2 regions of the Lacticaseibacillus jixiensis genome follow, and region 1 is predicted to be linked to the other one. Evidence: riboswitches for the same ligand, from Rfam matches in the RefSeq annotation. Region 1 holds a riboswitch; the other holds the start of a gene.
What was found. A riboswitch is a leader RNA that binds a small molecule or an ion and turns the genes downstream of it on or off. The one in region 1 is predicted to bind thiamine pyrophosphate.

Region 2: another riboswitch for thiamine pyrophosphate. It lies ahead of thiW (energy coupling factor transporter S component ThiW); the one in region 1 lies ahead of thiM (hydroxyethylthiazole kinase).

Annotation. Positions count from the first base shown of each region.
Region 1 covers NZ_BAAFPR010000003.1:193,894-197,289, reverse strand. Annotated here, with positions in the region: gene cytX (putative hydroxymethylpyrimidine transporter CytX) at 1-96, opposite strand, end outside; gene thiD (bifunctional hydroxymethylpyrimidine kinase/phosphomethylpyrimidine kinase) at 86-901, opposite strand; gene thiM (hydroxyethylthiazole kinase) at 1,089-1,892, opposite strand; TPP riboswitch at 2,302-2,408, opposite strand; gene ACGG90_RS03275 (Mbeg1-like protein) at 2,832-3,396, shown strand, end outside.
Region 2 covers NZ_BAAFPR010000018.1:45,996-49,391, reverse strand. Annotated here, with positions in the region: gene thiE (thiamine phosphate synthase) at 1-360, opposite strand, end outside; gene ACGG90_RS10960 (hydroxyethylthiazole kinase) at 357-1,199, opposite strand; gene thiW (energy coupling factor transporter S component ThiW) at 1,180-1,710, opposite strand; TPP riboswitch at 1,783-1,874, opposite strand; gene ACGG90_RS10950 (hypothetical protein) at 1,977-2,570, opposite strand; gene ACGG90_RS10945 (hypothetical protein) at 2,632-3,387, opposite strand.

The sequences.
Region 1 (3,396 bases):
CCCCAGCGGTGCAAACAAGGTGCCGGATAGAATTTCCGCCAGACTGATGGCAGCGCCAAACCATAACAATGCGTTGTCTTTGAGACTAGTTTTCATATGCGTCCTCCGGATATGCCCAGTGATTCAACGGCCCATGCCCGTGGCCAACAATGATGCCGTCTTTGATCGCCGCTTCTACATAGGCTTTGCCGGTGCGAATGGCGCCTGCCAAGTCGCGCCCTTTGGCCAATTCGGCGGTGATGCAAGCCGACAAGGTGTCGCCGGTGCCATGCGTGCGGATCGTGTCAACGCGCTTGGCCGGCATCCAGAAGTCTTCGCCGCTGGCCAACAAAACATAGTCGCTAGCTGAGTCGCTGTCTTCAAGGTGGCCGCCTTTGATGATGACGTTCTGCGCGCCAGTGGCCAGGATGCGCCGCCCTGCTTCTTTCATATCATCAGTGGTGGTGATCGTCATGTTAGCCAGCTTCTGGGCTTCAGGTAAATTCGGTGTCGCCAAAGTCGCCAATGGTAATAATTCGTCGCGGACCACGGCAATGGCATCTTCGCTTAACAGCGACGCACCACCTTTGGCGATCATCACCGGATCGACTGTCAGCGGGCCGAAGTCGTAACGCTTAAGGTTGCGAACGACTGCGCGCACCGTGGGCACGTCAGCAAGCATCCCGGTTTTGCAAGCGCGGATGGCCAGATCTGCGGCCAAGCTGGCAAATTGCGCATCGATCATTGCTTCTGGCAAAGCCAGCGAATCTTGCACGCCGAGGGTATTTTGCGCAGTGATCGCCACCAACACCGTGGTGGCAAAAACGTGCCGCGATTGAATCGTCTTGAGGTCAGCTTGCATGCCGGCCCCGCCGCCGGAATCGGAACCGGCGATCGATAATGCTTGAGGAAATTGGTCCATGTTGTTCTCCTTATTGGGTTTCGTCGAGCACCGCTAAGTGCGCTTTGCTCTGCTCTGGTTTCTCGTCGAGCTGCACAGCCCAACGCGGGTGCATTTAGCTACGCCATCGTACTCGGGACAAAGTACATCCCAAGCACGATGGCTAGGCTAACTGACCCGCTAAGTTCGGGCTGTTCCGCTCTGGTTTCTAGGCACGGCGAGCGGCTTCGTAGCGGGTCAGTGTGTTGAGTTTCTCAACATCTAATGTCGCCAAAGTATCCAACAGCTGGGCCGCAAAAGTCCCGCCTTGCGTCGCTTCCAACTTTGCTGCAGTCTGTTCGCCAGCAACCCCAAGCGTTGCGGCACCCATTAAAGCAGCGGCAAAGTAGTCATCGGTCAAGCCTGCGTACGCGCCGATGATGCTCGACAACAAGTCGCCTGAACCCACCACCGCTGGCAACAACGGTGTTTCGTTATATACCGTCGCCAAATTATTGCCGCTGGCGATCGCGTCGATTTTGCCGGAAACCACCACGGTGCAACCGTACTTCTGCGCGCAATGTTGCGCCAATTCAGCCGGTGCCGCAGCAGCATCCCCGGCGTCAATGCCCTTCGCGTTGGCTTCAATGCCTGCCAAAAACGCGATTTCGCCTGCATTGCCGCGAATCACACTGATCGGGTAATCTTCCAGCAACTTTTTTGCCGCTTCGGCGCGATAACTGGTCGCGCCAACAGCCACCGGATCAAGCACGATCGGCTTGGCATGGGCTTTGGCCGCGTCGGCCAAGGCCAACACCAGCGGCATGTCGGTGTGGTTGATGGTGCCGATATTGATCACTAGCGCGTTGGCCGCAGTCATCAACTGATCCGCTTCTTCCTCAGCCAACGTCATGATCGGCGATGCACCCAAGGCATTCAAGCCATTGGCAACAAAGTTGGGTGTGACAAAATTGGCGTAGTTGACCACCAACGGATGGGTCGTTTGCAATTGGGCTAACAATTCAGTATTCATAAAACATTCCTCCTTGAGATAACGTTGTTGTGACTGGGCTTCGTCGAGCTGTGCAAAGCAACGCGGCAGTGATATAAGCCGTGACGCCGCCAAGGCAAAGAACGCCTTTGCGTCATCCCATCTTATATCAGCCGCTAAATGCGCTTTGCTTCGCTCTGGTTTCTTCGTCGAGCTGCGCAGCCCAACGCGGCGTGATATAAGTCGTGACGTCAATTGGGCCAAAACCGCCCAACTGCCATCCCGCCTTATATCCACCGCTAAGTTCGGGCTGCTTCACTCTGGTTTCTTCGTCGAGCTGCGTGGCGCAATGCGGGTACATTTAGCTACGCCATCGTACTCGGCTAAGTGCGCGCCACTTCGCTCTGGGCACAAAAAATAGCGCCGCAGGATTTGCGACGCTACTGAAAAAAAACAGTTCACGACACTTCCCTACGCAAGTCCTAACTTACAGGTTCCAAGGGACCAAGCAGTGTATGCTTATCTCGGCCGCTACTGGCGGCGCCCCTAGTGTTCAATTAATTATTTAATTGGCTTTAGGATAACACAGTTGTACTGGAAGCGCCATCTAGATTCTTCGGCGAACTCTCCCAAAGAAATCACAATCCTGATCCAAATACTGGAGAACAGGCGTTGCGCAGGCGCACGAGGAAGGCGTCGGTCAGGCCGTGAAACGGGTGACATCAAGTGAGACTCGCGCCTTTTGCGAGGCTTACTCGATGTCACCCGCGGCAACTTTTGAGCTTTGTAAGGCGAGCCGCAGGCGAGTGCAAAGCTCAAAAGTTAGGCGTAAAACACGCGTACTTTGCGTGGTTGAAGCCGGCCGCACCGCCTGCGCCGACGCCTTCCTCGTGCGCCGGAGCAATGCCTGTCCGGTTCTACCCGATTGCTGAGCAACCGTGGTACACTATGCGCAGAAACTACCGGAAAGGGGCCGCGCACATGGCCACGATGATCGATTATCTTCACGAATATGGCACTGCCACTTTTGCCGAAGCGCCGCTAAGCGTGGTTGATGCAGCGATTTTGGCGCAACTAGCGTATTGTGCCTTTACGCCGCACACCAGCGGACGCCTGGGCTCATTAACGCCGCAAGCACAGGCTCGCTTGGTGCAAGGCACCTGGCAAGAAGCAGGCAATCGGCAACTGTTGGCCGCAGCAGCGGCATCCCCGCGCTATCGCAATGTGCAGTGGTTGGCGCCAGTGGCACGTTTGGACGCGGATCGCCAACAAGAATTCTCGGCGGTGACTTTTGCCCTGGCGCCGCAGTTGTATTACGTGAGTTATCGCGGCACCCGCGCCAGCTTCGTCGACTGGAAAGAAGACTTCAACATGACGTTCCTGGCGGCGATCCCGTCGCAACAAGCAGCTTTGGCGTATTTTGCCACAGTTTATACGCAACACCCTGGCACTTACTACCTCGGCGGCCATTCCAAAGGTGGGACGCTGGCCGCCTATGCTTACGTGAACGCCGAACCCGCCTTGCAAAAAAATGTCCTATACGTCT
Region 2 (3,396 bases), on a different contig from region 1:
CGCAGCTTGCTTGGCAGCGGCAACGGTTTTGCTGGAGACGCCTAAGATTTTATCCGGGCCTAATAATTGGCGGGTGACGGCAACAGGCAGCTCATCATCGCCGATATGGACCCCGGCGGCATCAACAGCCAAGCAGACATCAACGCGATCATCGATGATCAACGGCAGCTGGTAGCGATCCGTGATGGCCTTGACTTGCAAGGCCAAGGCATAGTAGGCTCGCGAGCTCAGGTTTTTCTCCCGCAGCTGGACCATGGTCACGCCATTGGCACAAGCAGCTTCAACCTTAGCCAGAAAATCAGCAGTGGAATCTTGATAGCGATTCGTCACCAGATATAATTTCAGATTACTTGGATTCATAGGGATGCTCCTTTGATATTAGCTGTCCAATCCGAGTTGCAGCCTAATAATGACAGCTGGTCGATAACATGCAAACGAAACGTGGCCAGCCCGGCTTGCAGTGCCATGGCCTGCGCCGCTTCGCCGCAACAGTTGAAGTAACTGACCGCCAAGCAGGTGGCCGCAAACGACTCGATGCCATTGCCTAAATTAGCGGCGATTAAAGCCCCGACAATGTCGCCGGTACCAGTGAAGCGGTCGAGTTGCGAAACGCCATTGTCAAGGCGCCAAGCGTATGTCGCAGAAACCACCAGATCAGTTGGTCCAGTCGCCAAGAAAATCGTATGCGGATAACGTTTGCTGAACGCACGCAGGTGATCGGCCAGTTCTGTTAGTGCCAATGCTGCGCTGTCAGCTTGATGATTGTCGACACCGCGTGCACGACTGGGCAAACCGACCAGATGTCGCATTTCGCCTAAGTTGCCTTTGACAACAGTGGGGGCATCGGCTAATAACTGTTGGCCTAAGGCAGCGCGAATGGAGCTGGCGCCGATGCCGACCAAATCGATTACAACTGGTTGCCGGTGTGCTTTTGCAGTGGTGCTGGCCAAGCGAATGCTGGCTTCGCGAGCAGCCGATAAGTGTCCTAAGTTTAACAACACGGCATCGCTTTGGGCCATAAAATCAGCCAATTCACGAGGATCATCGGCCATGACCGGTTTGGCATTAACGGCTAATAAGGCATTGGCAACGATTTCCACAGAGATCTCGTTGGTCAAACACTGCACCAATGGGGGCGTGGTAAACGGCAACGATTGCTTGAAGACGGCTGGAAATTGTTCAATCAGTGACTTTGGCATGGACGACTCCTTTGAAGATCCGCTGCAGCTTTGCCGTCATCCCTAAGCGGTCAAGTTGATACAACACGACTAAGCCGATGATCGATCCGGAAATCGACCCGCCAAAAAACCGCGGCGTGTAGACAAACCAATACAAGGCTTGGGTACTGCCGGTGAACCAAACCATCACGGGAAATGATGCCAGCGACCCGATCAAGCCGGTGCCGATGATTTCACCGATCGCAGCCCCCCAATTGTGCTTGGCTAAGCGATAACCCCAACTGGCCAATACCGCGCCAAACACCGCCCCAGTCAAGGCCAATGGGGGGATGCCCATCAAGCCCATGCGGATGATGCCGCAGATCAAAGCCATTAACGTCGCATACAGCGGCCCCATGATTGCCGCAGCCAAGACATTCATCACGCTGGACATTGGCGCCATGCCTTCGATACGAAACAGTGGCGACAACACGACGTCTAAGGCGATCATCATCGCCAGAATTGCCAGACGCTGTACATTTGATTTTCCCATACAAAAAAACCTCCACTTTCTCTGAATCGAGTAACTGGAGGCACACTGAAGATACAAGAAAACACCGCACGTCACGTGCAGATGTGATCTACCTACGCCAGCATTACCTGGATCAGGTTCGATGGGTATAATCTCAGCCTTGTACAGCACCCCAGATACACGTATTCAATTGGTTCGAGTGTAACAGGTGACAAGACAAAATGCAAACAGTTATGCAATCGCATGAACTAAACTTGTGATCAGCAAATCCGAGAGCTGCAACCGGATTATCGATAGATATCTGTTACGGTTTTCGTGATTTTATCCCATGATGCCAGTGAATCTTGAGTTTGCATCGAGCCATATTGAGCAACGACTTCGTATTGGTTTCCAGACTTAGGGATAACGGTATACACGTTGAGCCCCTTAGCCCCACCATATGTATCAATCACGAATGAGCCATCGCTTTGAACGCCCATTGTGTTGTTTACCAATTTTTGATCCGCAATTTGACTCTCGTCGAAGGTTTTATCTGCTTCCCAAATGATGGTTTCGACAGTTTCGAAATCACGACTTGTTAGCGGCTTGATCGTTGCTTGAGTACTAGAGGCAGCGGCACTTGAACTTGCCGCAGCGCTGGATGCAGCAGCTCGGGATTCGGCGTCGGCCTTTGCTTTGGAACTTGCCGCAGCTTCTGAGACAGCTTTGGCTTTGGATTCAGATGAGGCTTTTTGCTTTGAAGCTGATTCAGCTTTTGCGCGGGAGACAGAGGCCGATTTGTCTTTGGAACTGTTTGAGTCTTTTGCTGACGAATTGTTGCCGCAAGCAGACAGTAAGAGTGTGGTCATGGCAATAATGGTAAAGGCGGTTAGCTTTTTCAATGCGATGATCTCCTTGTGAGGTAAGTGTTTAGCCGGTTACTGTATGAATCGAGCTTCAGGATCACCATAGATGCCGACTGTTGTCCTTGGATCTGAGATCCTTGACTTTGCCGTTGGAGCCCAGTTTACCGACTTTATTACCACCGAAATCCCGAGCGTAACCGTCTGAATTAACGACACGGGTACGTCCGCTAGAATCTTTGTAGGTGCCCAAGTCGCCGCCTTTGTGCGCTGTGGGGCCGTATGATGTGCCAGTTGTGACATGCAGACTGAAGTGGTCAAGAATCGAGAAGATGAATCTTGCAATGATGGTGACATATTTGGCGAGGAACATACTGAGGCGCCATAACAATATCGCAAATGCAGCGAAGTACAATACGATCGCTGGAAACAAAACCACCATTGTTCCAACAAAAACAATCAGATAGTTGAGTAAAGGAATCAGGCCCAGTACCAGTGGGATAATGAACAGTTTCCAACGTCCGATGAGAAAGAATGCGCTTAAAGGTGTGAAATATTCCTTGGTCCGCATTAATAGCCAAGCCAGATATCGATTGGATAACCGAGACTTTCTGGCAACATTGGTTTGCGATTGGGCTTGGCGGTTATTGTGAATATGCGTGTAGAGCCGGATGAAGGCGAGAATTTCGCACATGATGACATAAATCGCCACGATATCAAATAGCGTACTTTTGATGATATACATGAATGCTTGAACTTGAGCCGCTTTACCTAGGTGGTCTGGGTGAAACAAAATACCCCAGACCTCGCGGATGTCATTCAAGGTGGTCATTAGAGCGTTGTTTGCAGATAACATGGTGTTCTC